One region of the Pseudalkalibacillus sp. A8 genome, then DNA from elsewhere that is predicted to be linked to it. Evidence: riboswitches for the same ligand, from Rfam matches in the RefSeq annotation. Region 1 holds a riboswitch; each other region holds the start of a gene.
The links. Region 1 has a riboswitch for S-adenosylmethionine ahead of ACJROX_RS26390 (iron-containing alcohol dehydrogenase family protein). Riboswitches for the same ligand answer to the same signal wherever they lie in the genome.
Positions count from the first base shown of each region.

Region 2: linked by a shared signal. The riboswitch ahead of mtnK (S-methyl-5-thioribose kinase) and the one ahead of ACJROX_RS26390 (iron-containing alcohol dehydrogenase family protein) in region 1 are both predicted to bind S-adenosylmethionine.
Region 3: linked by a shared signal. The riboswitch ahead of ACJROX_RS08190 (peptide-methionine (S)-S-oxide reductase) and the one ahead of ACJROX_RS26390 (iron-containing alcohol dehydrogenase family protein) in region 1 are both predicted to bind S-adenosylmethionine.
Region 4: linked by a shared signal. The riboswitch ahead of ACJROX_RS08295 (LLM class flavin-dependent oxidoreductase) and the one ahead of ACJROX_RS26390 (iron-containing alcohol dehydrogenase family protein) in region 1 are both predicted to bind S-adenosylmethionine.

Region 1 covers NZ_CP174509.1:5,249,516-5,257,665, forward strand. The annotation lists gene ACJROX_RS26375 (methionine ABC transporter permease) at 179-841, opposite strand; gene ACJROX_RS26380 (methionine ABC transporter ATP-binding protein) at 825-1,865, opposite strand; gene ACJROX_RS26385 (MetQ/NlpA family ABC transporter substrate-binding protein) at 2,171-3,007, opposite strand; gene ACJROX_RS26390 (iron-containing alcohol dehydrogenase family protein) at 3,085-4,194, opposite strand; SAM riboswitch class I at 4,288-4,406, opposite strand; gene ACJROX_RS26395 (alpha-hydroxy-acid oxidizing protein) at 4,625-5,767, shown strand; gene ACJROX_RS26400 (PAS domain S-box protein) at 6,550-8,150, shown strand, end outside.
Region 2 covers NZ_CP174509.1:1,186,785-1,194,934, forward strand. The annotation lists gene ACJROX_RS06200 (acireductone dioxygenase) at 677-1,225, opposite strand; gene ACJROX_RS06205 (methylthioribulose 1-phosphate dehydratase) at 1,248-1,874, opposite strand; gene ACJROX_RS06210 (2-hydroxy-3-keto-5-methylthiopentenyl-1-phosphate phosphatase) at 1,871-2,539, opposite strand; gene ACJROX_RS06215 (2,3-diketo-5-methylthiopentyl-1-phosphate enolase) at 2,536-3,789, opposite strand; SAM riboswitch class I at 3,901-4,012, opposite strand; gene tnpB (IS200/IS605 family element RNA-guided endonuclease TnpB) at 4,158-5,309, opposite strand; SAM riboswitch class I at 5,620-5,749, shown strand; gene mtnK (S-methyl-5-thioribose kinase) at 5,907-7,115, shown strand; gene mtnA (S-methyl-5-thioribose-1-phosphate isomerase) at 7,120-8,150, shown strand, end outside.
Region 3 covers NZ_CP174509.1:1,576,225-1,584,374, reverse strand. The annotation lists gene ltrA (group II intron reverse transcriptase/maturase) at 1-1,511, opposite strand, end outside; gene ACJROX_RS08205 (hypothetical protein) at 2,321-2,998, opposite strand; gene ACJROX_RS08200 (YkvA family protein) at 3,232-3,612, opposite strand; gene ACJROX_RS08195 (L-cystine transporter) at 4,331-5,713, opposite strand; gene ACJROX_RS08190 (peptide-methionine (S)-S-oxide reductase) at 5,935-6,300, opposite strand; SAM riboswitch class I at 6,389-6,504, opposite strand; gene ACJROX_RS08185 (alpha/beta fold hydrolase) at 6,771-7,640, opposite strand; gene ACJROX_RS08180 (hypothetical protein) at 7,979-8,150, opposite strand, start outside.
Region 4 covers NZ_CP174509.1:1,599,978-1,608,127, reverse strand. The annotation lists gene ACJROX_RS08310 (BglG family transcription antiterminator) at 1-1,006, opposite strand, end outside; gene ACJROX_RS08305 (hypothetical protein) at 1,395-1,844, shown strand; gene ACJROX_RS08300 (sodium:solute symporter family transporter) at 1,886-3,397, opposite strand; gene ACJROX_RS08295 (LLM class flavin-dependent oxidoreductase) at 3,512-4,897, opposite strand; SAM riboswitch class I at 4,992-5,096, opposite strand; SAM riboswitch class I at 5,202-5,306, opposite strand; gene ACJROX_RS08290 (hypothetical protein) at 5,602-5,772, opposite strand; gene ACJROX_RS08285 (LysR family transcriptional regulator) at 6,155-7,027, opposite strand; gene ACJROX_RS08280 (AbrB family transcriptional regulator) at 7,138-8,150, shown strand, end outside.

The sequences.
Region 1 (8,150 bases):
TCCTATTTTTAGAGCGCTATTCGGGAGTATAGAAGTAGGTATTTGAAATCCCTTTGAATCCATCCATGGTTAATGCGGTGTTTAGAGTTTGCTAATCGAAGATATAAGATATAAATAGGGAAGGCCTATCAGCTCCATTGTTAGGCCTTCCCTTATTAGGCTTGCATCTTATTAATATTTAATCTTTCTTCAACCGGGCTGCCAAGCGGTTTCCGCCTGATTGAAGTCCTTGGACAAGAATGATAAGCAAAATAACGGTAATATACATGACGTCCACTTCATAACGAAGATGTCCATAGCGGTAGGCAAGGTCTCCAAGTCCGCCTCCACCAACTAATCCAGCCATAGCAGATGCTCCAATTAAACCAATGGTAGCAATGGTTAAGCCAAGAATAATGGATGAACGTGATTCTCTTACAAGCACGTGCCAAATAATATGTCTTGTTTTTATTCCCATCGCCTCATAGGCCTCTAAAACTCCACGGTCTACCTCTAATAGAGCAGTTTCCATTAATCTCGCAATATATGGAGCTGTAAATACAACCAATGGAACAATTACACCTTTAACCCCGATCGATGTCCCTACAATCATTTTTGTAAAAGGAAGTATGAAGAACAGTAAAATAATAAATGGCACAGAACGTATTATATTGATGACAACGTTTAAAACTTGGTAAACATACTTGTTTTCTAAGGCTTTACCTGGTCGAGTTAGAACAAGCAGGATTCCTAACGGTAAACCAATTGCGATTGAAAATGCTAATGAAATTCCAACCATCTGGAACGTTTGGATGGTAGCTTCCCAAAGATCACTGCCCCAAAGATCAAGAAATTCGTCTATTCTTACTTTCACTAACTCTCACTCCTTCCACATGCACATGTTGTTGTTCTAAGAAGCGTAAGGCTTTTTCAATTTCATTTGCATCACCCTTTAAGTGAGTTAAAAGCTGGCCAAATGATTCTTCCTTTAAGCGGGTAATACTGCCTGATAATATGTTTGGATAAACATCAAACTTCTTACTTACTAAAGCCAAAGCAGGCTCTCCTGATGATTCTCCAAAGAAAGAAAGGGTAGCTACTTGACCTGTTTTATTTAAGTTCGAAAGGATTTCATCCGGTATTTGATGTGAGAAAAGGCTGTTAATGAATCGCTTTGTTGTTTGATGCTTTGGTGATGTGAAAATTTCTCTTGTTGTTCCATCTTCAATAACCTCTCCATTTTCCATGACGGCTACCCGGTCACAAATTCGTTGAATGACATTCATTTCATGGGTAATGAGCAGGATGGTAATCCCAAACTCTTTGTTGATTTTTAACAATAGATCCAAAATGGCTTCTGTCGTATCAGGATCCAGGGCACTTGTAGCTTCATCACTAAGAAGGACTTCCGGTTCATGTGCTAATGCACGTGCAATTGCGACTCTCTGCTTCTGTCCCCCTGAAAGCTCAGAAGGATAAGCGTGATGCTTCTCTTCAAGGCCTACAATGCTTAAGTACTTTGTAACACGTTTCTCTACTTCATCTTTGCTTAAGCCGGTAAGCTTTAATGGAAGTGCTATGTTTTCGAATACAGTCGCTGTTTTTAGTAGATTAAAACTCTGGAAAATCATCCCGATTTTTCCTCGAGCTTCACGGAGTTTTCCAGTTGATAGCTTTGTCAAATCTACATTATTTACTTTTACAGACCCTGTATCAGGCTTTTCTAAAAGGTTCACACAGCGGATAAGAGTACTTTTTCCTGCGCCGCTGTATCCAATCACACCATAGATTTCACCTTTTTTTACAGAAATAGAAACATTTTTTAATGCATGAATTGAACCTTTTTTAGCTGTAAAAGTTTTTGAGATTCCAACTAGTTCAATCATTTGTAAAACTCCCTTCTAAGCTCGTGTAATCAAAATAAATGTGTTCGAATTTAATAAGTAAAACGTTTTTTGAAAGTTAAACTTACCGGTTGAATCCCCTCCAGGCATTCGCTTTCTGCGGGCAGCCCGGTCTTCCTCGGCGCATGACGCGCCTGTGAGATCTTCCTTGACCTGCTTTTCCCGTAGGAGTTTCGTCCTTTCCACTCCAATCAACATAGTAAGCAATATTAACCATGATTAAAAGAACATTAAATTAGGCTTAATCCAGTCCATACGTCGCTAAACGGGCGCTTCCGCTTTTCTAATTACCAAGAAGAAATTACTGAGCCTTCGAATTCTTCTTCAACGAATTTTCCGATTTCTTCACTTCGGTAAATGTCTGCTAATTTTGTTAAAATTTCATCGTTCTTGTTTTCCGTTCTTACAGCGGCATGGTTTACATATGGAGAATCTTTAGGTTCGATAAAAATGGCATCTTTTGATGGTGTAAATCCAGCTTCAATAGCAAAGTTCGTATTAATTGCTGCTGCATCAAGTTCATCCAGCTGACGCGCTATTTGTGCAGAATCAAGTTCAATAAACTCATAATTATTTTTGTTTTCAACAATATCCTTTACAGTTGAGTTAATACCAGTGTCTGGATTCAACTTAAGTAATCCGGCTTTTTCAAATAGAAGCAATGCGCGTCCGCTGTTTGTCGGATCACTAGGTAATCCAATTTTTGCGCCTTCTTTTAGATCAGCAATATCTTTTACTTTTAATGAATAAATGCCCATTGGGAATGTTACAGTATCAAATGATTTCACAAGGTCTAATTTTCGGTCTTCTTTAAATGCATCGAAGTATGGCTCTGTTTGGAAAATGTTAAGATCGATTTCTTTTTCGGCTAAAGCGACATTTGGCATTACATAGTCTGTAAATACTTTGATTTCAATGTTTAAATCTTCTTTTTTAGCAAGCTCTTTAACTTTTTCAAGTATTTGTTCATGAGGTCCTGCAGTTACACCTACAACCAGCTTTTCATCACTATATAAGCCTTCTGCTTTATCCTCTTTTGAACCGCTTGTTTCACTACCTCCACCACAAGCTACGAGAGCTGAAGTCACTAAAACAAATAAACTAGCTAACAACCACTTTTTCATGTTTATTCCCCTTTTCGTAGTAAATTCATATATTTAGTCGGATTTAAATTTATTCCGTTATTTGTAATATGCAAGATTTAGTTCACTTTAGAATACGTAAGATTTTCAACTCTTTTAATGGCGGCTAACAGACCTTCTTCTGTAATTTGTACATCCATAAAATGTACCGATTCTTGTGGAAGTGTTGCTTTTTTAATAATTTTCCCTAGAAGAGCTTGATCCTCTGGATTAATGGATAAATCTTTCAAACTAATCGGAAGACCCCACTTATGGTAATAGCTTAACAGTTTGGTTAGTTCCTGCTCTTTATTTTCTAAATCTAATTGAACTAGTATTCCATATGCAACAAGCTCCCCGTGTAAGAAGGACTTCACTTCCTTTGCTTCCGTAAGGCCATTATGAACAGAATGGGCACCAGCTACTCTTCCGGCTTTTCCGCCAAAGCCTCCAACCATGCCACCTGTCATGATAATGGCTTCAATCACCCTAACCAGTTCCTCAGAAACCTTTCCTTCAGAGGCAGACTGGATTGCCCCTTCTGCATCCTTTAGCAGAACATCTCTGCATATGGTTGCAGTGAATCGTGAAACCTGAAGCCAAACAGGAAGTACATCATTTTTGTAAAATGAAGAGATCAATGCCTCAGCTTCATAAAATTTTGCCAAAGTATCGCCTATTCCTGCTCTCAAGTACTGTATTGGAGCATTTGCAATTATAGCGGGCTCAACAAGTACAAGGGTATTGGCTAAAGGGAATTCAGTATAATGTGTGAAAACTCCATTTTCGTCATAGAACACACTTAGTGGAGTCCATGCGGCACATGTAGATGCAACCGTCGGAATTAAGATCGATTTGATACCTGCTTTAACAGCGGATGCTTTAGCAATGTCTAATGCAGTTCCTCCTCCAATTCCGATGACAGCATCAGCAGAATCTACTAATAGCTGTTCTGAAATATGTTCAGCCTTTTGTAAAGTACAATGTCCTTCTACAAAAGTAATGTTTGAATCGGCCAATTCTTTGATTTTTTCGGGCAAATAAGCCTGAACAGCATTCCATGCCTTTTTCCCGCTTATAATACGAATTTTTCGAATCTTGAGCTCAAATAATAGAAATTCTATTTCTTTAAGGACCCCCTCACCGATTCGATAATGACCCGGTGCCCCTTTTATAACGGATATTGACATCATAACCCCTCCTTTCCGTCTTTATAAAATCTTTAGAAAATAAAAATGCCTCTCAAAAAGAGAGGCATAAATATACATAAAAAGTAAGTACCTCTCTCATTTTTCAAAATACACCGGGTATTTTGCAGGATTTAGCACCTGTTCATGACATAGTTACCATGAATGGTTGCCGGGCTTCACAGGGCCAGTCCCTCAGCCACTCTCAATAAGAGAATTTTTATTAAATTTTAATATATTGATAATAAACCTGTTTAAAAGGGAAGTCAATCTATTTTATACAGATTCTATCAAAGAATTGGATATGGATTTCGTGATTGACTTTAGTGGAGCAATACTGTAAATTTTAACAAGAAAATGATTAAATATTTAGAATTTGATAATTTCATATTATTTTAAAAAAGAATAAGGGCAAGGGGAGGAATGATGAAAAATGAGTACAACTACAAGTAAGGATGCTTTATTACAGAATATTAGTTCGGTTGAATCCTTTCCAATTTCCTACAAGGATTTAGAACAAGAGGCAAGAAAAAAGATGTCGGTCGGTGGATTTGGTTATGTTCGCTCAGGTGCAGGCGATGAAGAAACATTAAGAAAAAATACATCTTCTTTCTCAAAGCTTTCTAATGTTCCAAGGGTTTTAAGAGATGTTTCCAATTTAGATACGTCCGTTCAATTGTTTGGTCAGAAATATTCTTATCCAATCTTTCTTGCTCCAGTCGGAATGCTAAAGCTTGCACATGAACAAGCAGACATTGCTGCAGCCAAGGCAGCAGCCAGACACCAAGTTCCTTTTGTACAAAGTACGGTTTCCAGCTATTCGATCGAGGACGTAGCAGCGGCAACCGGTGATAGTCCAAAGTGGTTTCAGCTTTATTGGTCAAACAATGAAGAGGTTTCTTTCAATATGGTAAAAAGAGCAGAGCAAGCTGGCTATGAAGCGATTGTACTAACCGTCGATACGGTTATGATGGGCTGGCGTGAAGAAGATTTACGTAATCGCTTTTCTCCACTAAAGCTTGGTCTAGGAAAAGCAAATTATGAAACAGATCCGGTATTCCTTAGCTTTCTTGAAAATCAGGACTCTGAATCGATTATTCAGGGGATTTTGGAAAATATCCATCATCCAACCCTTAGCTGGAAACATGTTTCTGCCTTAAAAGAAAAGACTTCTTTGCCTATTTTATTAAAAGGGCTTCTTCACCCTGAAGATGCACGGCTTGCTGTGGAAAACGGAATAGATGGAATTATTGTTTCTAATCACGGTGGAAGACAATTGGATGGGGTTATTTCAGCTATTGATGCTCTCCCGCTTATTGTCGAGGAAGTGAAGGGGAAGATCCCTGTCCTTTTAGATAGCGGAATTCGCCGTGGATCGCATGTTGTAAAGGCGCTGGCCTTAGGAGCGAATGCAGTGTTTATTGGAAGACCCTTTGTTTACGGATTGGCTGTAGATGGGCAATCGGGTGTGGAAAAGGTATTAGAGAACATCATTGAAGAAACAAAGGTTTCCATATCCTTGGCAGGTGTTTCAAATGTAAAAGAACTTTCATCGTTAAAAACTATTTCTGTGTAAAACACAAACAAAGGTGAGGAATGGAGAATTTCCTTAATATCTGGTCTTTCTTTATATACAGTCTAGTCTCATGATTGGTGTTTCCATTGAAGGACGTTTCCTCGTTTCATCAATGTTTTAACATAGAACTAGATCATCTTCACCTAGTTCTCCTATAGACGAACCACTTGCGGAAATAAATTGATTTTTGCACTGATGTTACTTGCTGTCCCCCATGCAAGCTGCTTCTCCATCATAATTCCCTGTTTTCTGCAATTGATTAATAGTTTATTTATAATTCTTCATCTGTATCACTCTCAAACTTATTTTTATTCTGTATTTTTTGGACGTAAAACATTTCTCTTGATCTTTTTTGTTGATTCTTTAAAAAGCTAGTAATACCTTCAAACATTGATTATCCTTGTTTTCAACAATCTGAAAAGCCCTTGAAGCTCCACCATAAGGATCAGCTGATTGTTTCTTTTAGTATATCGAAGCACATCATGAAAATCATTATGATTATAGGTCATGCAATCAATGATTTCTTTTTTTGGTAAGGTCCTCGTTTACGACCACCCAAATGACCGGTAGTCAATTCTCATCTTAGTTCTTCTACAGCAGGGGTTGTAAAGTATTCCCCTTAAGGTAAACTTTTCAAGTGAATATCAAAAAATGTCCCGAATTTTTCATGTCCATTAATCAAAATAAAGGATTTTCTTACCGTATTAGCGAATTACACTACAATAATTAATATTCTGAATTTACTGAATTTTCAAGCGCTAATATATATTGGGAGGGTCACTATGGTCATGAATAACTTAATTGCCTTAGATAAGTCTTCTTCCCTTAAATTAGAAAAACAAAAACTTGAACGTGAATGGGAAAAGTTTATTTCTGGTAATAATCCAGCACCCAAAATCCGTCCTTTAATGTATGATTCATGGCAAAGGTGTTTAGAAATAGGAATCAGTCCACTTCAAAGTAAAACTTCCATCAACCTCAGTGAAGAACAAGTTAAGGAATATGTGTCAACGGATCCCTTATTTCATACTTTAAAACCGGTACTTACGAAATTAAAGAATATGTATATGGATTCTGGCCATTTGATAACGTTCTCAAACCCTTCCAGCGATATCGTTTATTTAGACGGAGATTTGTCTTTAATGCTAAAGGCTGAAGATATGAATTTTGTCATCGGCTCATCTTGGGCAGAAAATAATGCAGGTACAAATGCCATTGGGACAGCAATTACCAGCGGTTCCCCGATTCAAGTATTTGCTGGAGAACACTTTTGCCAAGAGGTACAAAAGTGGACATGCTCAGCTGCTCCTATTCGTGATCCAGCTACCCAAAAGATTTTGGGAGTCATCGACTTGACTGGTCTATGGGCTGTTAACCATCCTCATTTTTTGTCAGTAGTAACTTCAGCGGCACAAGAAGTAACTTGGATGCTACGCAACCAATTAAAGTTAGAACGCTGTAAGCTATCCGAATATTACCAAAGCCAAAGTATTTCAGGGCAGTCTAAGTCATATTTAGCAGTTTTAGATCGCGGATGGAAGGTGATTAAAGCATCTCCTGTCTTATATGAACAGGGTTTGATTAATTCGAACCATTTCTTGGTCAACGCCCCTTCTCTATCATTATCCTTAGAATCAAGGACTTATTGGGAACTCGAACATCCAAAAGGAAATTGGCGTTTTACGCTAACCCCTTATATCTACGGAGGAATGCCTATCGGTGCAGTTGTTGACGTTATTCCTCCAATTATAACAAGTATTAAGGACACCTTTGCTGCAAAATATTCCTTCCCTGGTACAAAAGATAGAAAAATCCAAACTTTTAAAAGTATAAATAGCGGAGATTTAATCCCCAATTATGCTGAAAAGGAACATGTTACGGTGAGAAAATCGTTTAAATGTACAGACTTTTATAAATCCCTTTTTGATCATAATCCTGATGGTATCTATTCTTGTGATTTACAGGGAAATTTATTGGATGCCAATCCGGCTTTGGAGAGAATGATTGGATATACGGTAATAGAACTTCAAAAGATAGCACTTACCTCACTAATTATCCCGGAATATCTAGAAAATGGATTGAACTATTTGAAAAAAACAATAAAAGGAAAGCCGCAAGTATATGAGGTGGCGGTTAAGCACAAAAATGGATACCGAGTAAATTTAAATGTAAAAAGCTTTCCGATTTTTATAAACAATAAGATTGTTGGAGTTTATGGAATTGTAAAAGATATTACTAAAAATAAGCAAATGGAAGAAGATCTCCAATCAACCAAACAACAATTGGACTTATTTCTTAAGAATACAGTGGATTCCATTATAATTTTCGACTTAGAATATAAGGTCATAAAAGTGAATGAAGCTTTTGAAGAGGTATTTGGTTG
Region 2 (8,150 bases), 2.0 Mb from region 1:
AAAAGAGTTGGAGTTTTATTTGTTTAGATTTCCAAGCAAGAAGAGTGGTGGACGAATTTTTGGAAGAGGTACACCAAAACAAATCATTAAATCTATTGCTTTAACAGGGAGCACCACCCTTAAACAGTGGCGCTCCTTGTTGATGTATTTTAGTTTCTGCTTTCACCGAACGTATGATAGTGATCTATCATTTAAGCCCGTCTTTTTATCCAATTATCTCTAGTTAGTATCATATTGATGGAGACACTTCTTGAAAGTAAGCCAGGAAGAACTGTATTTTGCATCATGTTACCCAAAAGTAGTAGAGGAAGAGGAGGGTGTTGTTCTCTAGGGAAACAACTTGGTCATTCAGTGACATTAGTATAAGACGAATATTATTGATACGAACTTTAGAATAAAGGTCATAAAGTTGCAAAAGATCAAAAATAACGTATTTAAATAGATCGAGTTTAAATAGATCGAGGGGGTATCACAAATGAATGTAACAAATTAATCCAAGATAAGGAAGCATTATGGAGTAAGTGCGTCTTACATAAACAGAAGAAAAGAGCTTGAAACCGAGCTCTTTTCTTCTGGATTCATTTTCAGATCATAGGTGAGTTCTGTGTGATTAACCCTGGATTTCCGTTTTCCTACCTCAAAATGGACAGGATTACCAAGTTCTATTATCAATTCATTACGCTTTCTGTTCTTCGAATTCAGGATCTTTGTAAGGATGCGCTACCCAGCCGGATGGATCGATGAACAGGCGGACAGCTACTACTTGGCGATCATCCATCAAAGTGAAGAAATGCGGCGTCTCGACCGGTACGGAAATGACATCGCCGGCTTCCAATTCGACATCAAAATAGCCGAGGTCGTCTTGACCCTTGATGATGAAAATACCGTGACCTGCTGTAATTGCACGGACTTCATCTTCTGTATGCACGTGGACTTGCTCGAATTTTTTCAACAATGCTTCTAGGTCCGGTGTTTCTTCAGAGAGTGCAACGACATCCCAGCTTACATATCCATTCCGTTGTGCGAGTGAGCGGATCTCCTCATCGAATACTTCGAGTGTTTGCTGCTTCTGTTCATCATTGATCCTACAGTTTTCTTTCAATTCGTCTGGGAGCTTGCTCGTATCCCATTTTTCGTAAAGTACCCCTTGATTCTGTAGAAATTCGCCGACTGCCTTGTCTCCTTCAATCGCTTCGTTCGTGTTTCTGATTTTAATGACTGCCATTTTCAATCTCCTCCTTAAAAAATTATGAAAGACTTAAGCTTTTATATGATCTGATTTTCAGATGATAGGAAAATAGAAACTCAAAAGCCTCCAAGTATTTCTTTGCCTCAAACGCGTTTTTGCCCCAGACGGTTATCCCGTGGTTTCGGATCAGAATCCCATAAACATCTTCCCTTAGATTTGCCGCCATTTCCTTTGTCAATGTTGGAATATCCGCATGGTTTTCCACGATCGGTACTGTGATTTTTGCATCCTGTTCCCATAGCCCGAAGGCTTTGATCAGCTCCTGTCCTTGAAACACGACACACTTTTCATCGCCGTAAAGCTCTGAAATGACGTTGTTGTCGACGGTGTGGACATGGAGGCAGCAGGCTGCATCCGTCCGCTCATAGATTTCCTTATGGATAAGCGTTTCTGCTGAAGGACGTAACACTGTTTCCTCAACCGGTACACAGTTTTCATCCACAAGGACAAAATCTTCTGACGTCCGTTTCCGTTTATCTTTCCCGCTTGCTGTCACAAGGAAATTGAGTGGGTCTGACTGGACTTTGATCGAAAGGTTTCCGCTTGTACCGGGAAACCAATCACGAGAAGCAAGTTCATCTTTTACATCGGCAAGCTCATTCCAGTACTTCTTCAACTTACTCATACCAGCTCCTCCTGTCTTTGTTTCAGAATTCCGATGACATCGTAGAAGGTTTCGAATGCTCTGTAATCCAGGTCCAATTCACGGCATTTCTCGGTTAAAAAACCTCTTGAGATCACCTTGTCTGCTATTTTTGCTGCCTGTAAGTCTGTGATCGAATCACCAATCACGATCCTGTCGTATTGTTTAGGATCATAGTTTCTTAAAATCGAAGGTTTGCAGCAGCCACAGTCATTGTCGCAATAACGATCACACGGATGTGGCCAGGTGATTCTGATCCTTTCGCCGGTGAAATCACTGCCGTTGCAGTAAATATCATGGCGCTCAATGTCAAAAGGCACAAGCAATCGATAGACGAAAAAATCAATGCCTCCGCTAACCACAAGCAGTTTGATGTTCTGTTCTTTCGTAAAGGCTACGAATTCTTCAAAACCTGGACGGAATTCAGCCTGACGGATTGCATATTCTTTAATATCATCCTTCAAATCTTTCGGAAGGAGCGAAAACATCTTTCCGACACCTTCACGGATAGAAATCCGCTGGGATAAAATCAAATCCTTCAATTCTTCCCATTCTGGTGGCGCAAACTTTTTCATAATAGTAATGATATTGTCGCTCATAGTAATCGTACCATCGAAGTCACAAAAGATGATCGGTTGTCTGCTCATGATTTTGATTTCACCTTCGCAGGACCCCATAGATCAAGCGCTTTTTTCAGTGGATCACTTACTTCAGCCACTTGTTCCAATGACCGGCCGTCCAATACACCATCAATTGCATCGCGGAATGCTCTGCCGCCAGCGTCTGCTCCGTCCGGATGACCGTGGATTCCGCCACCAGCGTTGATGATGCTATCCTCACCGAAGTCATTGATGAGCAGTGGCGTCAGTCCCGGGTGGATGCCGGCAGATGGAACAGGGAAAGCTCTTTTCAATGGACCTTCATCAACTGTCAACGCTTCAGCAATTTCTTGCGTTTCCCCCTTATCCAGCGCTACACTTCCATACGGTGACGGGAACAGAACATAGTCTGCACCAGCCAGTCGTAAAAGCTTTCCGAGCAGGACTTTATTCGAGACACCGTAAAATGGGGAAGGTGTGATCGCTCCGCTGAACGCTGGGTGCGCCATGATCGGTACATTGATTTCAGGGTCTTCCGCCAAAGCCTGCAGGGTGTCTAACCCATAGGCAAATACATTTAACAACAGGGAGTTGGCTCCAAGTTCCACTGCCCGCTTCGCTTTTTCCTTCAAATCGAAGGTCCGGCCAGTCAAATTGGCAGCATACAAAGTCCGGTGGCCCGTTTCCTCATACACTTCCTTTAAAACCTGCAGTCCGGACTTGATCCTTGATTCGAATGGCGTCTTTTCGTTGTCGAAGAGGATCTCATCATCCTTGACGATGTCGACACCGCCCAGGGCTTGAAGCCGCATCTGATTGTCGAGGTCCTGCTGCTCCTTACCGATCACGCCTTTGAAAATGCTCATCAGCAATGGCCGGTCATAAACGTCGAGTTTCTCTCGGATACCAGAGATTCCAAATTGCGGACCAGGATACTGAGAAAGCAACAGATCCGATAACTCAATATCGAGCAGCTTGATTTCCCCATCCAATGAAAGTTTACCGAAGATTGTCGTCAAAATGGCCGGGATGTCGTTACTGAAGTTAGCGGAAGGGTAGGCAATCTTGATGATTCCCTTCGTCCGTTTTCCTCCAAAAAAGTGATCCGCTTTTTCGTCTTCAGGAAGGTAGGTGACGTCAATCACTCTCCCTTTATGTATGCTCAACTGCTTTTGCTCCAAAGCTGGCAGGTTCGTCCATGATCCGACTGTCAATCCGAGTGCGATCGATTCCGCTTTTTTCTCAAGATCTTCTTTTTTGTCATGCAGCAGGTAGGTAGCAATGATTTTTTCACTCATGACGTTCACCCTTTCAAGTATTTAACAAATTTTAAAGGTTATCATTCTATTAACCCATATAAAAAACCTCTTCCCACAAGAGGAAGAGGTCGATTGATTGCGGTCTCCATCCTCTCATCTGTCAGCTCTAAAGCTGCGAGAATTAGCACCGTGTTTTTAACTACAGTTAAAAGCCGGTTGCCGGGCTTCTTCGGGCTCGTCCCTCCACCTCTCTTGATAAGAGTCATACGATTGAATTCCAGTTAAATAGATTTATAACACGGATTATTACACGGAAATTCGTGCATGTCAATTCCCTAACTATTATTTTATTTAATTGAACCTCTCGCCACTTAACGACCTTACGGTCTGTTTGAAGTGGGAGATTCCTAAGAGCACCAGTGCAACCACCGGTTCTTAACTAGGCTATCCCCGCAGTTCCTGCGGTTTAATCGTAATGCTTCATTACGAATATTGATACTTGCGTTCATGTCTCGATCGTGATGTTCGCCGCAAGAAGGGCAATCCCATTTACGCAATCCGAGATTTTTAACATCTTTGTTTTTGTATCCGCACTTTGAACATAGTTGACTAGAGGGAAAATTTTTTGCGACAATGACCACTTGTTTGCCATACCACTTCGCTTTGTATTCAAGCATCATACGGAATTTCGACCAACTAACCTCACTGATAGATTTGGCTAAATGGTGGTTTTTCAATAGATTCCTTACTTGTAAATCTTCTATACCGATGATGTCGTGGTTTTTGACAATACCGGTCGAGATTTTATGCAAGTCATCCATTCTTGCATTGGTGATTTTCTCATGCAGTCGTGCAACCTTTATCCGTTGCTTATGCCAGTTGGAAGAACCCTTTTTACGCCTTGAAAGCGTACGTTGTGCTTTGGCTAATTTCTTTTCAAGTTTGCAAAAATAGTTGTGATTCTTATGTATTGTTCCATCAGACAAAATCGCAAAGTCCTTGAGGCCAACATCGATCCCTAAAGCTGAACCGGTTTTAGGTAACGCTTCAACCTCTGTTTCAACAAGGATGGATACAAAATATTTTCCGGTTGGATGACGTCGAACCGTGACATTCAGGATACGACCTTCAACCTCACGACTTTTGGCAAACCTGACTAAGCCAAGTTTAGGCAACTTGATTTTGTTGCCTACAATCGCAATATTGCCGTTCGTGTGCTTTGTTGTGTAGGATTGTACATTATTCTTTTTAGACTTAAATCGTGGTGCTTTGTTTTGTTTCTTGAAGAATCGAGTATACGAATCAGCAAGATTTTTAAGAGAGGATTGTATAGCAATGCTGTCAACTTCTTTTAACCAAACCAATTTTTTCTTAAGTTGTGTTAATTGAGAAGAGCAAGTGTTATACGATAACCCTTTGCCTGTTTCACGGTAGGTATCGTTCCATTGAGCTAAAAAATGATTAAACACAAAACGAGAACAACCAATGGTTTTAGCGATTAAGATTTCCTGTTCTTTGTTTGGATAGATCCGAAACTTATACGCTTTTTTGATTAACATGGCTGATCATCTCGCTTAAAGGGAATGTATGTTCTTATTCTAACACAACGAGGTCCACTTTGCCTAACCCCAACCGACATTCATCTCCCACCTACTCATTGGGATACGCCCTTCACATTCCTTGAGGTGGGAGTCTTCTGTCGGTAAACGATAAAATTAGTGAGAGGTTTTGAGAAGTTAAGCGTTTGGATCATTCCTTAACAGGATATTTTTCTTTTCTTGGAAAAACCTGTTGACAGTTGAGAAGGTGTTCTGTAATATTCTTTTCAAGTTAGTTTTTACATTCCAATAATCATAAATTTCATAAAATCTCTTATCAAGAGCAGGCTGAGGGAATTGGCCCTATGACGCCCAGCAACCGACCTTTCTATTTAAGGATTCTAGAAAAGGCACGGTGCTACTTCCAACAGGATGAAACCATACATCCTGGTAGATGAGAGGGACGAAGACTACATACCTTCAACCTCTTTCATCGGAAAGAGGTTTTTTTTTGCACTATAAACCCTTTCTTAAGTATAAGTGCAACTAAGGCTCAGCCATCGCTGCAGGCTTGGCTTCGCAAGTTTTCTTTATATCCAAAATAAGGAGGTTTCTCTTATGTTAACGAAGCAATCAACCTATGAACCTTTCACAACAGAGACGGTCGTGGCGTACTTGAAAGATGGAAATTTCATCTCTAAGGACAGTCCGGTGACATGTTACGAGATCGGTGACGGAAATCTCAATTATGTATTCCATGTAAAAGAAGATGATACCGGGCAGTCGTTAATTGCCAAGCAGGCACTCCCATACGCAAAAGTAGTCGGCGAATCCTGGCCGTTGACGCTAGACCGGGCACGGATCGAAAGTGAATCATTGAAAGAGGCAGCAAAATACGTACCCGATCTTGTCCCTGAGGTCTATGGGACAGATGAGGTTTACGCCGTAACGATCATGGAGGACTTGTCAGACTATATCATACTGAGAAAAGGGCTGATAGAAGGCAGAAAGTATCCGAAACTTGCTACTGATATCGGGAAATTCATCGCCCATACCTTATTCCATACATCCGATTTTGGACTGGATCCAAGTGAGAAAAAACTGCTCGCTTCCAAATTCGTTAACCCTGAACTTTGTAAAATCACCGAGGATCTCGTATTTACAGATCCATTTTTCGATCACGACACCAACGATTTTCCTGAGGAACTACGTCCAGAGGTCGAAGCATTATGGGCGGATGATGAACTGAAGCTTGAAGCGGCGAAGCTCAAGCATCTCTTTCTTACAAAAGCGGAAGCGCTGATACATGGTGACCTGCATTCCGGAAGTATTTTCGCCACCGAAGATTCGACGAAAGTGATCGATCCTGAGTTCAGCTTTTTCGGTCCAATCGGGTTCGATGTCGGTGCCTTTATCGCCAATCTGATCCTGAACAGTCTGGCACAGGAAGCCAGGATTGAAGATGAAGCTGTCCGTCGTGATTTTCAAGCCTACCTGCTCGATGTAATCGAAGAAACTTGGAACGTGTTCACAGCGGAGTTTACGAAATTATGGGTTGATAAAGGGAAAGATCCATTCCTTGCAGTGTCTGGATATCTCGATGCTGTGTTAGATGAAATCCTTCAGGAGACGGTTGGTTTTGCAGGAAATAAGATCATCAGACGGACGATCGGCCTTTCACATGTAGAGGACATCCATGGCATCGAAGACCCGGAAAAACGGTTGAATGTCCAACGGGAGTCCCTTAAGACCGGGAGGCATCTGATCCTTAACCGACATTATGTGAACACCATCGAAGACCTCATCAACTTGGTAAAAGGAGTTTAACAGAATGATAGAAACAGATTTTATCCGCTCAGTAAGATGGGAAAACAATCGAGTCGTATTGCTCGACCAACAAAAGCTGCCCCTCAAAACAGAATATATACATCTGGATGATGTGAAGGGGGTATGGGAAAGCATCCATTCGTTGAAAGTGAGGGGAGCTCCAGCGATTGGAATTGCTGCAGCATTCGGCCTTGCGCTCTGGGCGAGCAAGTTTGCGGGACAATCGATTGAAGATTTCAGAACAGGTCTCCGGATACAGCGGGATTACCTGGCAAGTTCCCGGCCGACAGCGGTCAACCTGTTCTGGGCAATCGATCGGGTCGTCGCAGCTGCATTCCATGCGAAAATAGTCGAAGAGGCGAAGCAGACTGTTCTAGCAGAAGCCCTTGCAATCCAAACCGAGGACGAAGCGGTGTGCAGAAAGATCGGCGAATATGGCTTATCACTCCTTCAACAAGGGGATACTGTTTTGACGCACTGCAATGCGGGCGGGATTGCGACTGCCAGATATGGAACAGCGCTTGCTCCTATTTATCTCTCGAAAGAGCAGGGAATCGAGCTTTCTGTATATGCGACAGAGACACGGCCCGTCTTGCAAGGGGCGCGTCTGACTGCCTGGGAGCTGGGACAGATCGGAGTGGATGTCACCCTGATCACCGACAATATGGCAGCACACGTTTTGAAGAACAAGAACATCTCAGCCGTCATCGTAGGTACGGACCGGATCGCAGCCAACGGGGATGTCGCCAACAAAATCGGGACGCTCGGGCTCGCTGTGCTAGCAAAAGCATTCAATATCCCTTTCTATGTGGCTTCACCTTTGTCGACGATCGATCTGACCATTTCCTCAGGGGAAGAAATTCCGATTGAAGAAAGAACCGAAGACGAAGTCACTCACTGGAACGGAGAACGTGTAGCTGCGGAGGGAGTCAACATCTACAACCCTGCATTTGATGTGACACCTCATGAATATATAACGGGAATCATAACCGAAAAGGGCATCATCACAGGGGATCTGCAAGAAGGATTACAGAA
Region 3 (8,150 bases), 2.3 Mb from region 1:
ATGTATTCTATACTTCGATTGGGCAGAACTGCTTTCATCAATTGACTGACTTCATTTTGAATATCCGGTCGAAGTTTCTTATAGAAACGCTCTCTACCTTCATCGGTGAAAAGCGTAAGCTTTGGACTGAAGTTCATCGCGTTGACAGTTTTTACATTACCTATTGGGAAGAGATACATATCATTTATCTTGATGGTTTTTGTCTTTAAGCTAAAAAGCTTCTTATAAATAGGTGGTGGATTAAACGGATGTTCCTCTGTACCAATTTGTCGAAGGCGGTTATACAAGAATGGTTTTAAATCAAAGGCAAGACGTGAGAACTCTAGGCTGACATGTGTCGCTCGTTTGAAGTAATTGTGAAGCCCTAACACAAAACTATTAAAGCGCTGGACATTTTGAGCAGTAGGGGAAGCTTTTAATCTTTGGATAAGCTTTTTCGCTTCCTGTTTGATTTTCTTCTTTTTAGAAGAGACAATGCCCGTATGTGCGACACGCTTTTCACCCTTTTTATTCGCACGAATTGTGAATCCTAGAAATTCGGATTCTCTTTTTCTCAGATTGACAATCTGGGACTTTTCTGGAGAAATGTCTAGATGTAGACGTTCTTTCAAGAATAGCCGAACGGCATGATACCAACGTTGGGCAGTCTTTCCATCTCGACAGAGAATTTTGAAATCGTCCGCATAGCGGACGAGGTATCCCTCTTTCAAGTTTGTACGCTTCTTCGCAAGTCTCGCTCCAACATCTGATTTAAACGATTTGGTTAGCGGGAAGAATTCCCATTGTCCTGTAACCCATTGATCCAAGTCATTTAGCACGATATTTGATAGAAGGGGAGATAAAATCCCACCTTGTGGTGTCCCTTTTTCTGGGGCTCCTTCACCATCAATCTCTGCTTTAATCATTTTTGATATACAGGCTAGCACCTTACGGTCTTGTATACCCGTATTCCATAGTTGCTTGTTCAATAGTGTATGATTAACATTATCAAAGAAGCTTTTGATATCTATATCTATTACGAAGTGTAGTTGCGCTTGATTAATCAAGTATTGTATCCTTGCCATAGCATGATGAGCAGACCGAAGGGGTCTGAATCCATAGCTATGTTTGTAGAACTTGGATTCAGCGATGGGCTCGAGGATTTGTTTAAAACTTTGTTGGATTACTCTATCCAGAATACAGGGGATACCAAGAGGTCTCCATTTCCCATTTTCTTTTTCAATCCATTTCCTTCGCACTTTCTTCGGGTGATAGTTTTTGAGTTTGTTTCGGACCTTTGTAACAAGGTCGTTCTCTGATAGCTCTTTCATGTCGTCGATGGTTTTTCCATCGGTACCGGGTGTTTTGGAACCTTTGTTGGTTTTGATTGAGCGGTAGGCTAGGAGGATGTTTTCTCTTGATACGATGGTGTCGTATAGATACGAAAACGTTTCTCCGTCGCTAGCTTTTTCATATAGTCCCGTAAATGTCTCCGTCATACCGTAATAATCCCAGTTTCGCAGCGTTGGCACTGTGGCATCCCTCCTTACGGAAGTGATGTTCCCACTGTCCTACCCGATCGGTGCCATTCACTTTTGGAAAATAATCGTTTCATTTATTAGACTTGGGGCTATTCCTCCACTCCCATTACAGGTGATTCATAAGTCATGCCCCTACCCTCACAAGGATAAATGTATTTCAGCATTTGCCTTATAGCAACCATTTTAGGTGACAGCCCTTGTTTCAACGTCCCTTGCTTTCCAAGTCCCTTACAACGTAGCTATCCATACTAGATGTAGGTGCTTCCTGTAAGCCTGTGAGCTGGATACCGCCGTTGTTCGGTATAGCGTATTTCAGAGGGGGCACTTTTACTCTACGCCACTCACCCCATCGTGAGATGGGACATGGGTTTCCCCATGTTGAAAATCTAGACCCGTACCTTCGGAAGTTCGTCAGTTCCTATCTCAAAGAACGATTCTCACCCTATCCAGTTTTTCAGCCGTGTGGCATATCCGTTGGCATACCTTTTGGCTTCAGCCTTCGTTCTGCCGAATCCACCTGTTCTTCAAACCCCATGACCTGTCAGTCATGACGCATGCAGGAGTATTGACGGGATGGTTTCGGGAAACATGGTTCCGTCATTCCCATCCTTCGTTGTAAAGTTAGGATTAAACACAATAATCCTCTGTATTTCACGCTTTAAAGCGCTTATAACAGAACTTGTCGAGCGGCCCCCTTTTCTTGAATTATATATTGATTAACGAGAAATTTTCATTTGATGTTTACAAACAATATTTACTTCTAGGGTATACCAATTAATTTACTTTTTATTTAAATTAAATCATGATTTTACCCAAACATATAGTGGACCTAGTGACACCCATCCACAGGATAGTGCAGATTTGAGATCATCATCGTGTTCATACCCGACCATTGATAAATCAGGAAATACAGTTGAAACGACATGAACGATATCTGACCACAGGTCCTTTTCTATATATCCATTTGAAAACACATTGGATATTCCTACAACATCAGCACCTAAATTAGCAATAAATCCCGATATACCATCTTTATGTTCATGGATGAAGATTTTCACATCATTTCGCCCCAAAAGATTTTTCTTTATTACCTGTTCTGATCCATGAACTGAGGTCCACTTTTTCAATTCATCTTCTGTTGCTATAACACGCCAAGGCGAATCAAGAAGTTTAGGCATAGAAATAGGAGGATGATAAATCCACTCTGCCTGAAATAGTTGCTTAAATCCGTATGGCTGCAATTTAAGATCCGCAAAACTATCTTTGATAGATAGAATGTTCTTATCTCCCATGAAATCAACCACTTCTTTAGTTGTTGCAGCCTTACTTGATGTAATGATATCCGGATAAAACGGAGGTGCTTTAGATAGTATGCCCCACACATGCCTACTTGACGAGTATTCTATTTGATGAGTCTTACATATAATTTCACACCAAGCTATATTATTTAAAACAGCTATGTCTAAATAAGTCTTCATTTTTCCTTCCCACCACATCATCTTTGATTAAGTAGACAAAACCTTTACTCTAGAATCCTGCCCAATAGTTAGATAGTAAACAAATAGGCGCGTAATCCTTTTTTCGAATCAACGCCTCCTTTAACGGAACAATGAACGCAATTAAATACCCTTGAATTACGCCCTTTAATTGAATAACTAAAATCTGACCTCACTCATAAAACCACTTAATTCTTATTAAACTAACGTACCCGTTAGCTGAAGAATCGATATACCTTCAAAATAATCCATAATATCATTACGCTCCATATCAAAACTATTAGTGAACCAACTATCCAATTCTTCGGCTTACCATTATTTATCCTTTCTTCTGCTTTAACTTCACAGTCCGATATTACATCCTTTGGTATCATTTTTAACGCAAACATTATCCCTAATGGAACAATAATTACATCGTCTAAGTAACCAAGAATCGGTATAAAATCAGGTATCAGGTCAATAGGACTGAACGCATATGCTACAACACAAGCTGTAAATACTTTAGCATACCCAGGTACTCTTTCATCTTTATAAGCAAAGTATAGAATAAAAATTTGTCGTTTTAAGTTCTTTGCCCAATCCTTTATTTTTTTCATTTTACCTCCCATATATCAGTTAAGATTTCATTTATATTTTAACAGATTTATAGAACATCCTTCTTAGCCTTGTTACTTTATTTGTTTTAGATAATTTTCCTTGTTCCAATAAGCTTCTCTTTTTATTACATAACTTTTACCTTTCAAGGTGAATTACCTTCTCTTTCCTTATTTAAAGAATATGGACCTAAAATGAAAAATGAGCACTTATCCTTGTTCATGGAAAGCGCCCGATTGCTTAATAAGAAAAACTCCTATTTAAAGGGTTTCACTTTGTTTTAAATCCACAATAGGGACAATTAGAAATCACGAATCCCTATACCATGTAAATGTAAAGCAAACGATATTAATTTTTAATTGCCTTGGGCTCCTGGATCACCTTATTAGTTGGATATACACAAAATCACTAATGCAACTAAAAAGAATCCCAAATGCTTTTCACTTGGGACTCTTTTTTCTCTAAGCATGGCTCTACCACAGTTAATACACTCGGAGCATTTATGGTTGAACTGGTTTGTCAACTTAAGCGAGCCTTTCAAAAAAATTAGAATTAATTATAAAGTAATTTCCTATGATTTATTTCAGCTAAAAATTGGATAGCCAAATATGATATTCAGAATAAAATGTATGGGGTCAGGTACTAACATTTGAGCACTGTCGGTCTAGCACATAAAAAATGTATTATTTGTACATGAATGGTGCCTGTCACCAATTTAATTTACGCTTCTACAACATTTTGCTGCTGGTAGACTTCGTTTTCGAATTCTCCTGTGGCTCTGCTTGTTAGGATACCAGATGTCATTGCTCCACTGACGTTTACAGCAGTACGGCCCATGTCGATAAGAGGTTCAACTGAGATTAACAGCCCAACAATCGCAATTGGAAGATTCATGACGGATAGTACGATGAGAGCTGCAAAGGTTGCTCCTCCCCCGACACCTGCGACACCAAATGAACTGATTGCCACTACCAAAATTAGAGAAATAATAAATGATGGACTTGTAGGGTCAACACCGGCGGCTGGAGCTACCATAACGGCTAACATTGCCGGATAAACACCAGCACATCCATTTTGACCAATTGAAAGTCCAAAGGAACCAGCAAAGTTTGCAATCCCTTCCGAAACACCAAAATCCTTTGTTTGTGTCTTAATTGTCATCGGCAGTGTTCCAGCACTTGTACGTGATGTAAAGGCAAATGTTAAAGTTGGCAGCCCTTTTTTTACATAATTTACAGGGTTTAGTTTTGCAAATGACAACAACAGTAAATGCACAATAAACACCAAAATTAATGCCACATAAGAAGCCACAACAAACTTGCCTAATTTCATGAATGCGTCATAATCACTTGTAGCAGCAACTTTTGTAATAATTGCCAGGATACCATATGGTGTTAGACGGAGAATTAACGTTACAACTCTCATGATAACAGCGTATAAACTATCGATAATTTTCGCAAAAAATTCAGCAGGCTCAGGATCTTTTCGTTTTACTCCAAGGTAGCCAATCCCGACAAATACAGCAAAAAATACAACTGCAATTGTAGAGGTTGCACGAGCACCTGTTAAATCTAGAAATGGATTGCTTGGAATTAACTCAAGGATTTGTTGAGGAATCGTCATATTTTCTACAGTCACAGCACGTTCCTGTAATTGCTCATTTCGAGCGTTCTCTGCATCACCAGCAGTTAACTCTATGCCATCAAGTCCAAATCCTAACGCGGAACCAATTCCAATTGCTGCCGAAATAGCAGTCGTTCCAAGCAGTATTCCAATGACAAGGAAACTAATTTTCCCGATATTTTTAGTCAATCTTAATTTCGTAAACGCTCCGACAATTGAAATGAATACCAGCGGCATTACAACCATTTGTAATAGTTTTACATAACCACTGCCAACAATGCTAAACCAATCAATTGTTCCGACTGTAACTTCATGCCCAGTTCCATAGATTGCATGAATTATATAACCGAAAATAATACCTAAACCTAAGCCTGTGAATACGCGTTTTGAAAAAGATACATGCTTCTTTTGCATTAAGAACAAACCAAACATAAGCAATAATAATACCGCGACGTTTACGAAGATAAGAAATGTGTTCATCTTTTTCCCCCTTTTCGTTTATTAATCTATTTTACGAAATTTTAATACGTGTATTCCTATAATTTAAGTAGGAATTAGAATATTTTTTACTATTCTTACTTTTTCGATTATTTTAAATACATATTATGCTCCGAGTAATATCCCTAAGAAAAACCGGAGGCCGCTGAATAGGAAGTATTTTACTTATTGCGATGTTCTGTGGTTACAATGTGAAATTTTTATTAAGACATAAATTTTATCTCTTTTAGGTCATTAATATGTTCACATGCTGGAGTAATTCTTGTAATAATTTTATCTTTAAAAATATGTTTCAGCTCACTTTTCTTTTGTTTAGCTAATGTTAATTGGTTTTTATCAGAGAAGAAAATCAATGATTGATTTCCTTCTTTAGATGTTGGGTCATGTAAGTCAAAAAACAATTCTAATAATTCATTATAAGATACCTTCCAGGGATTAATCCATATTTCTACTATATCTAGATTTTTCCCTCTTAGATGTCCTATTCGAACATTTTCAATACCACGAAAACCTGTAATAAAAGCTTTTTGACTAAAAAACCCGCTTGCACCAAACACTGCTCTTTCCATTTAATCTCGCTCCTTTGAGCGATAAGCCTCTTTCCATTTAAAAAACCTCTCTTTGTTTAAAGAGAGGTTCGTATTATTACATACTTTCCTCTCATCTTTCAAAGGTTGACACCTTTGTAGGAATTAGCACCGTTCAAGACAATATTTTGACTTGATGGTTGCCGGGTTTCATAGGGCCTATCCCTCCACCACTCTGGATAAGAAGTTATCGCTATTTATTTTTATTTAAATATTTTATTGTTACTGATATTATCATTCAGTTATCTAAAATTCAAGTAATATCATGAAAATAAATAAATTGAATTTACATATCAATCTCCTTCAACGATTCTTACACCACAATCTTGCCCAATTCAAAAAGACACACTTAAAGAATTGCGCCCTTTTCTTTAATAAACAATTAGGTTGACTGCAAACCGACACCCCTTCATTATCTAAGCCAATGCTCTCCTGCTTTTTTTTTGCGAGTGTTAATCGTCTGACGCGTGCTGCAAAATCGCTGGTATGACAACGTCCCAGACCGCCCGAGGAAGCTCGTGACCGGTGTCTTCTAAGGTGAGCAACTGGGTATCAGGGATCTCCTTCTCTAAGGCAAGTGCATTTCCATAGGGAAAGAAGGGATCCTCGGTACCATGAATCACAAGAGTTGGAGCACCCACCTCTCCGAGTCGTTCCCTCCAACGATCGCCCTTGTCAATAAGAGGTGGGTTTTTCATACTCGACGCAATGTTTGTGCTGCGATCGAAGATGCGCCCTGCAAGGTCATATTTAGTCGTTTTGTCAAAAAAATGTGAATTGGAAAGTGCATATTGAAAATCGACAATGTAATCGATCACTTCTGCCCGATTTGACCAGTCTGGCTCCGGCGCTTCTCTAATGTGTGCCATGAACTCCTCCGAATGTTCTGGAAGGTCGAGATCAGTAGGACCATGAGCGTTGGGTCTTGTTGAAATTAGAGTTAATGATGTAACCCGATCAGGATAATCAAGTGCCACCAGTTGGCCAATCCATCCGCCTACTCCGAAACCTACGAGATGGGCGTCGGCCAGTCGGAAGATGTCGAACAGGCCGACGACGTCCGCAGCCAGATCGCGGAGGCTATACTGCGTGTCCCCCGGCTCGTAGGTGACAGATCGGCCGAAGTCGCGGGTGTCATAGCGAATAACGAATCGGGAGCCTGCTGCGAGGCGCTCGCAGAACACGTCCTCCCACCAGTGCATTGAGCAGGCCAACGGCGCGCCGCTGATAAGGATGATTGCAGGGTCCTTGGGATTACCGAAAGTCTCAACGCAGAGGTCAACCCCGTTAGCTCGGACTATCCTTTCGTTATTATATGGCATATATAATTTTTCCTCCTTTGTATGTTTGTCGGATTACTCCCTTTGGTATTGTTTTAATCTTTTCTATCTAGATAAACCCTTTTCATTAGATTATTCACATACACTTTCTCAATATTTCTTTTCGATTACTATTTTTGAGAACACGGTATGGTACGGGGATATAAGATGAATATTTAGTAAATTGAGCAATTCCTGTTATTCAGTAACACGTCAAATAATATTGACTTCTAACTCCCTTTCTGAAATACCTACCTTTATTCAACAAAATGGCCCTATTCATAAAAAAGGGTGCAGTTCATATTACAGAAAAGCGTCCGTTACTTGAATAAGAATTAAATTTATAAGTCGTTATTTTCAATCAAGATTTGATTGTGAATATGGTGTTCCATATGCTCAAGATAATCTTGTATAAGCCACTCTAGTGTTTTACGTTGATTATTTCCTATATCACATAGGTTGGATAACTTTTCGTTAGGAATATTCTTAACAATATTAACAATTTGCTTATTT
Region 4 (8,150 bases), 2.4 Mb from region 1:
TAAGCCCCTGCCGATCATCAAAAATGACACAAGCATAGGTTTGAAAGTCCGAAACCATTCTGCTGACAACTTGTTGAAGCCCCTCCAGTTCACTTTGTGCATAACGGCTGAAATCATCATGATGGACTTTCGAGCCAAGAAGATTCATCGTGATGAAGCAAATCTCATCTTCAGGAAAATGGACTTCCCACATTTCTTCCAGTTTCTTCGCGATATGCAAGGCAGCCTGATAGGCTTCCGTCTGTTGGAGAACGCTCTTCTCTTCAGGGTCGACAGTAACCAATCTTTGCAGATGGATCCGCTTTAGGATAATGAAAATTTGAAGCGATAAGATCTCGACCATCTCATCGGTAAGCGTCAATCCCAATTCTTTTTCAGCATCATATAATAGCGTTTTGACTGAACGTCTCTTATCCTGCGTCGAACCTATATCCTCAAGCTGGATCATTCGAAGGATTTCATTTCGAACATTAGGCCATTCTTTATGTGAAAGGACTGTGGAGAGAAGGTCTGATAACATTCCTCTCTTGTTTTCCTCAGAGCCATCAAGCACATAGCCTGATCCGGGTTTGTAGTGTAGCTTGAGGTCGTTTCTACTGAATTCTTGCTTGATCGACTTGAGGGCTTCCGCAACAGTACCCCGGCTCATACCAGTGACCTCTATAAATCGATCCATAGAGGCTTCCTGCTCTTCAAGTAGAATGATAGCTTTGATCAGCTGTTCACGCTCTTGTTTGGATAATTGATATTGCCATCCATCAAACCCATCTTCATGATGAACCTCTACTTTGGACCTTGTTTTCCCAGGTAAGTATAGGCCCTTGCCACGGATATTCTGGACCGGCTCCAAGTCCTGATTTTCCAGCCAATTGTTGATTTGATGGAGATCATAATAGATAGTGCGTTGAGAAACCCTCATCTTTCTGACTAATTCTTTTGTCGGGATGGGAGTATAGGATTGTTGAATGATGGATAACAAGTGTGCACGCCTTTTATCCAATACCATGGGGATCCCCCTTATCTACAAATCTATTTTTGCATATTTGTACTTCAATGAAAGTGATGATCATCATCTACCTATATAATAACGCTTATATCAAGCCAATGTAAGTGTTTCCAATGTGTAAATGTTGTAAATTCAAAGTTTGCAAGATTATACTCTATATAGTCTGAATGGAAAAAGACCATATTAGATGTTCACTCTAATATGGTCTCTATGGCCGTACTTGAGCTGATTTTGGCCGTACTTGAGCCTAATTACCTCCATTACCAAACGCAACATGTATCAGTCTCAAGTCTTATTTAAAAATATGGCCCTGGATTGTTTTTCTGCCTCCATCTGCATAGTAATCTGAATATACATCGAAAAATCATACATGGAGGATGCTATTATCATGAACAAGTCAAAGAACAGGTTAGGATTACCTGTAGTAACACTCTTTTTATTAGCATTGTTAGGGATTCCTCGTGTAATCGCTCATGATCTGAATTGGGTGGAACCTGGGGGCCTGTCCAATATGCTGCTTGTGTTTATTCCCCCGCTAATTTGGTTAGGAGTTGTAGTGAAGAAAACGACCAAGCCCTTTAAACCGCTTTTATTGATTGGAATATTCTACGGAATCCTATTAGGCTTCACCCACCAACTGTTATGGACCTCAGTTTTTGATTCGTCACCTACTTTAGGTAGTACTTTAAGCGATGTATCCGTATCAACAAACGCTCTGATCACGAGAATGTTTGGATTCATCAGCAGTTTACTTACTGGAACGGTGGTTGGTTTGATAGTGGGACTAGTCGGCTCATTCATTAATTCTATTCGTGGGGTATCTACCAGAAAAACCTGAGGGGGCGCAAATGTCCCTCAGGCTTTTGTTAGTATGCGAGATTATGAATTTGTACTTGCGTATTTAAGCTTCCGTTTCACTGCTGGTTGGGTACCGAGGCATACCGTGACCATGGTGAGAAAACCGAAGATCGATCCATAAAAGAGAGCGATGAACAGATTCTCAACAATACCGAGACTGGTCAGAATAATGTAAAGGCCAGCTCCCCCGATTACGGATGCAATGGCGCCATATTTATTGGCATATGGCCAGAAGTAACCGAGTGCAATCGGAGCGACAATCCCACTGATGATCGCAGATGTTCCGAATTGGGTCAACAGAGCCAAGGATTCAGGTCGCTCGATCGACAAGTACAGCGATGCGACACCGATCAATATAAGCGAATACTTCGAAATCTTCATGGCCCGATCATCGACGATCCCTTCCGTCACATGTTTGTTTTTCAACAAAAACGGTCCAACCAACGGCTTGAAAAGATCGTTCCCGATACTTGACGAGATCCCAAGATACAGGCTGTCCGTCGTCGAAAGGATCGCTGAAATGATGCCTGTCACCATGATTGCAACGACGATCGGATGAAATGCCTCGATCAGGTACAACGGAATCGCCTTATCTGCTGCATCCAAGTTCGGCAGGATGACACGGGCAGCAAGACCGGCAAAGACCGTCAGCGTCGACAACAAGAACAATGAGATCCCGGCAGACAGTGTGAACGGCCGCAGCTGTTTCGCATCATCGAGCGTCAGAATTTTATTCATCAGATGCGGCAATAGTACGAAACTGAACAACAGCCACTGGATGGACAGGATCGAAAATCCGCTTGAAAAAGGACCGTCACTTGTTGATGTCGCGGATAGCAATTGCGGACTTGCCGAAGCAAGCTGTCCTTGGAGCTTACCGAATACCCCAAGGCCGCCTCCGATCGTCCATAGCAATGAAACGAATATGACGACGGATGTGATCGACATGATGATGCCCTGGATGCCGTCACTTACCAACTGCGCGAATGCACCGCCCCAGCCGACATAAAGGATCGTAATCACTACTCCAAGTACGACTCCCCACGTATATGGGATACCGATGATCGTTTCGAACATCGTCGCAAGACCGACGTTCTGACCGACGATATAATAAACGTTGAACAGGATCAACAACGCGACGAGGACGCGGATGGTGCTGCTTTTATAACGAGAACCGAGCCATTCCGGGAGCGTTACGACCCCTCCGTTTTTTTGACCGTATTTCCAGAATGTCTTGCCGAACAAGAGCAGTCCGAACCAGGAGACGCCGAAACAGCCGAGGGTCCACCATAACGCAGAGTACCCGTACGTATACGCCCAACCTGGCACCCCGAGGAAAAGATTGGCACTGGCATAGGATGCCCCGAAGCTCATCCCGACGATCCACGGATTCACCTTCCCTTTCGCGATTGTGAACCCGACGAGCGTACGGCTATGGACAGCTCCTTTCTTCCCGAGCCAGATGACGAATATGAAATAAGCGATGAGCAGTGTGATCGTTATCCAGATAAATGATGTCGCGTATGATCCCATTTATGATTTCCCCTCCTTACTTTCCTTCGGGTATAGGTGATTCCATAGTCCAAGTCCTACAATCCAAAATGCTGCAAGTCCGATAAAATAGAAAGTTAACATGCTATCCCGCCTTTAAACCGTTTCAAGTTCTTTGCGCTTACGATATTGTGTTCCAGTATGTGTGTCAGGGAGGTGTGTCTTCCCAGATCCGAACAATTTCTCCCGATAGGTTCCTTCTTCATAATCCTTTTGAACGAGGCCTCTTTCTTGTAAAATCGGTACGACCAGCTCGATGAAGTCCTTGAATGTTCCCGGTGCCAATGTATAAGCGATATTAAAGCCATCGACATCCGCTTCCCTTACCCAGCGTTCGAGTTCATCAGCGACTTGTTCCGGTGAGCCGACGACAAGAGGTCCGCGTCCACCAAGCCCGACATGCTTCGCCAGTTCCTCCACCGTCCATCGTTTTTCCGGATCGGCTGTCGTAAAGATTTCAACCGCTGACCGCATCGAATCGTTCTCGATATATTCAAGTGTTTGGTCCGGTTCCAATTGTGAATAATCGATCCCAGTCCAACCGCCCAGGAGCGCCAATGCTCCGTCATAGCTCACGTAGCTCTTCTGTTCTTCATGCTTTCGTTTCGCCTCTTCTTCCGTCCGGCCGACGATCGGTGTAAACACAGTGAATACCTTGATGCTATCCCGACCACGTCCACTCTCTTCTGCCTTTTGACGGATATCATCGACCGTCTTTCTTACGATCTGTGGTGTCGGACCTGCGACAAAGACACATTCCGCGTGGTGTGATGCGAATTTCCTTCCACGAGGTGATGCTCCTGCCTGGTAAAGGACCGGCGTACGTTGCGGTGAAGGATCACAGAGATGAATACCTTTGACGCGGAAGTGCTTCCCATCATGATCGATCTCATGCACTTTTTCAGGATCGGCAAACACTCTCGTATCTTTGTCGTGCTTAACCGCATCGTCCTCCCAGCTGCCTTCCCACAGCTTATAGACCACTTCCAGGAATTCCTCCGCAAGCTCATAACGGTTATCATGCCCGATCTGCTGGCTCAGTCCATAATTCCGTGCAGCACTGTCGAGATAGGAAGAAACGATATTCCAGGCAACCCGTCCGTTTGTCAGATGATCAAGTGTCGAGAACCGTCTTGCCAACGTGTAAGGCTGTTCATAGGTCAACGTGTACGTAAGGCCGAAACTGAGATTCTTGGTCGCTTGCGCCATCGCTGGAACAAGCAGAAGCGGATCATTGACCGGAACCTGGACACCCTGGCGTACTGCAGCGTTCCGACTTCCTTTGTACACATCGTAAACACCGACGACATCCGCCAGGAACAGTCCATCGAATTTCCCTTTTTCAAGCAGTTGTCCGAGCTCCACCCAGTAATTGATGTCGTTATAACGGTCCGATTGGTCCTCCGGGTGCGCCCATAACCCCGGTGATTGATGTCCTGCACAAGCCATATCAAATGCATTCAACAGAATTCGTTTTGTCATTTCTTCTCCTCCTCAAGGATTGTTGTAAGTTTTTTTGAAAAAGAAAAAACCTCTTCTGAAAATAAGAAGAGGTCGTTGGTCACGTCTAAGGCTCTTCTTATCTTTCAAGCGTAAAAGCTTGCTGGAATTGGCACAGTACTTTGATAAGTCTGTTGCCGAGGCTTCATCGGGCCAGTCCCTCTGCCTCTCTGGATAAGAAATCACTATTCATTTAGAGTCGGTGGTACACGTGCATCCTCCTTTTATAAAATAATAAAACCCCTTCTTAAAAAGAAGAGGTTGAGAATACAGAATCACTCGGCTCTTCTTATCTTTCAAGCATTGGATGCTTGCTGGAGTTGGCACAGTGCTCTAAAAGCCTGCTGCCGAGGTTTCACAGGGCCAGTCCCTCCACCTCTCTGGATAAGAAAAATTCGTTCAGATGAAATTTTTAATATGATTCATAATTTACTACTTACACTTCGACCTGTCAACAGGAAAATTGAATTTTAAAAATATTTTATCAAAAAACTATTGTAATAGCTTGAGAAATATACTCGCTTTCCGCTAGCAATCCGCAAGTATGAAGCGTCCATAGAGCAACTCTATCCGTTTTTTCCGCTCGACTGTCCGTATGAAGCGTCCATAGAGCAACTCCATCCGTTTCTTTGCCCTCGACTGTCCGTATGAAGCGTCCATAGACAACCTATCTGTTTCTTTGCCCTCTACTGTCCGTTGACTACGATAATTAATGGAAGCAGCAAGTTATCTGAAGTGAACTGAAGCTCTGTTCCCTGTACCGCCCATTGCTCTCCTCCATAAGGGAGGAAAGCGTCGAAATAGATCTGTGTTGTTGAAACGGTTCCAGTAATTTTCCCACAAACTTTCAGAAACAAAAAATCATGATAAGTACAAAGTAAATCACCATTTTATCCCCTTAAGCCAGTTCAATATATTGGCCTTCCGTTCCTTTTTCGGCCGATCATCTATACATCGATTCAGGATCGCTTCATGCGGCGAACAGATTGGACACAACTGGAAAATTTCATAAGGAGGAAAATAAGATTGATAACGAACAAAATGTTTCTCAATAGAGCATCACCTCCAAGAGCATGATACTCTATTCTATTAAACTAGCAGGAGATCGGTTTGTGCTGATGATAGAGAAAATAGTTTTTTCAGTCAATAGAATGACTTGATTTTAGGCTTTGTACTCTTCATTGTTGATTTCTACGAAATTTCGCTATTGAAATATCAACAACATAGCGGCATCTAATTTTAAAAGTCTTCATTCATGTCGATGCTTTCTATGAATCTGACAAACTCCCGTACCATATTCAAATTCAAGGATTCCTTATGGTATAGCATCCACGTTTTCCTCAATAATGGTTCTTCCTCTTTTGTATTCAGATCGATGGTATATAATCCTTCCGTATCTCTTAAAATCATGCTCGGCATGATCGCATACCCTAAACCGTTAAGCACCATCTCCTTACACGTATCGACCTTATCCACTTCGATATTGATCAATGGGGGATGTGGATAATTTTCAGACCACCAGTCATCGATTACGCTCTTTAGAGAGTATTCGGACCGATAATCGATCCTCGGCAATTCGGGGAGTTCATCCAAATGGATCGGTTCCTTGGAGACGATACATATCGTTTCTTCAAACAATAAATGTTTTTCATCCACCCAATTGAAATCTCCCTTCACAAATGCAATATGGATATCCTTCTTAGGCAATAACGGTGCAATCTCACTGCTCCATCCTGATGTGACTTTGTATTCGATATTCGGGAACCTGTCTTTGAAAAGCTTCAGAACGCCAGGCAATTGATAATGGGCGAAGTAATTCGATACCCCTAGCCTTAATGTTCCTGACACAATGTCCTTCATGTCATGTACATTTTCCTTGATGCTCCGGATCCGCAACAACATTTCATCTGCGCATTTTGCCAGATACTCCCCCTGGGACGTAAACTGGATTCCCCGCCTTCCTCTGTTGACGATTTTCACACCGAATTCTTTTTCAATCTGTTTCAGTCGGTTGGTCAAAGCAGGCTGGGATATATAAAGCCTTTTTGCTGCTTTCGTAATGTTTTTCTCCCGATATAAAATCTGCAAGATCGACCAATCACGCGTTTCCATCAGCATCCCTCCCAGATATAATGAAAACTTATCGATATCCATTCGATTCCAATATTTTATTTATACCAAAAAGTATACTATATTTTTTATATAAGGGAGCGAACTGAATTATGAACAAAAACAACATATTTTTTCGCAACATGATGTTCATCCTTTTGAGCAGTATCGGTGGTTTCCTACTCTCTTTTACAGGTCTGTCAATCGGCTGGATGATCGGGTCATTAGTAGTTGCGACTTTACTCTCCTATCGTAAACCTCAATTTCTACAAACTAACGAACAAGGAATCTCGAAATTTTGGACCTGTATTGGACAATGCCTATTAGGGATCGAATTGGGACAGAAAATCAATCTGTCCGTTATGAGCGTCTTCATGGAAAATTCCCTCGCCATTATTTTCATGCTGATCATGTCCATCATTTTCTCCATCATTTCTGGTTATGTCCTTTGGAAATTCAGTAAGACAGATATGCTTACAAGCTTTTACGGTACTGCCCCTGGGGGACTTACGGCAATGCCCAGTATCGCCGAAGAGGTCGGGGCCAATACGGCAATCGTAAGCATCATTCAGACAATACGCGTTTTCCTCGTCATTTTGATGATCCCGATGATTGTTTCCTATTTGTTGGTGACGCCTCACCACTCTGGTGCAGCGAATAGTGCTTTAATGATGGCTGCACCGGAATTCCAGTTCACGCAACTGTTTTGGACCTTTGCCCTTGTTTTCGCAGCATGGGGAGGGGCTATTTTAGGGAAAAAGCTGAAATTCCCAGCTCCTTGGACAATTGGAAGCATGCTGGGTGTAGCGATATTCCAGACAGCCGGCTCTTCGATGGTCGGTCATGATCTCATCGCCTGGTGGCCGACCACGTTCATGATCCTTGCACAAATTTTGATCGCCTCCAGTATCGGCGCCATGTTCCATAAGAATATGTTGATCGGGCTGGGGAAAATCGTCAACCTTGCATTGATATGTACAATTGGGTTCATCCTTGCAATGTTCGGCTGTTCGTTCATCGTATCGAAGCTGACAGAAATCACTTTCGTGACAGCCACCTTGGCTTTTGCGCCAGGTGGGATTGCGGAAATGGCAACCACGTCAGTTCTGTTGGATGGAGATTCGAC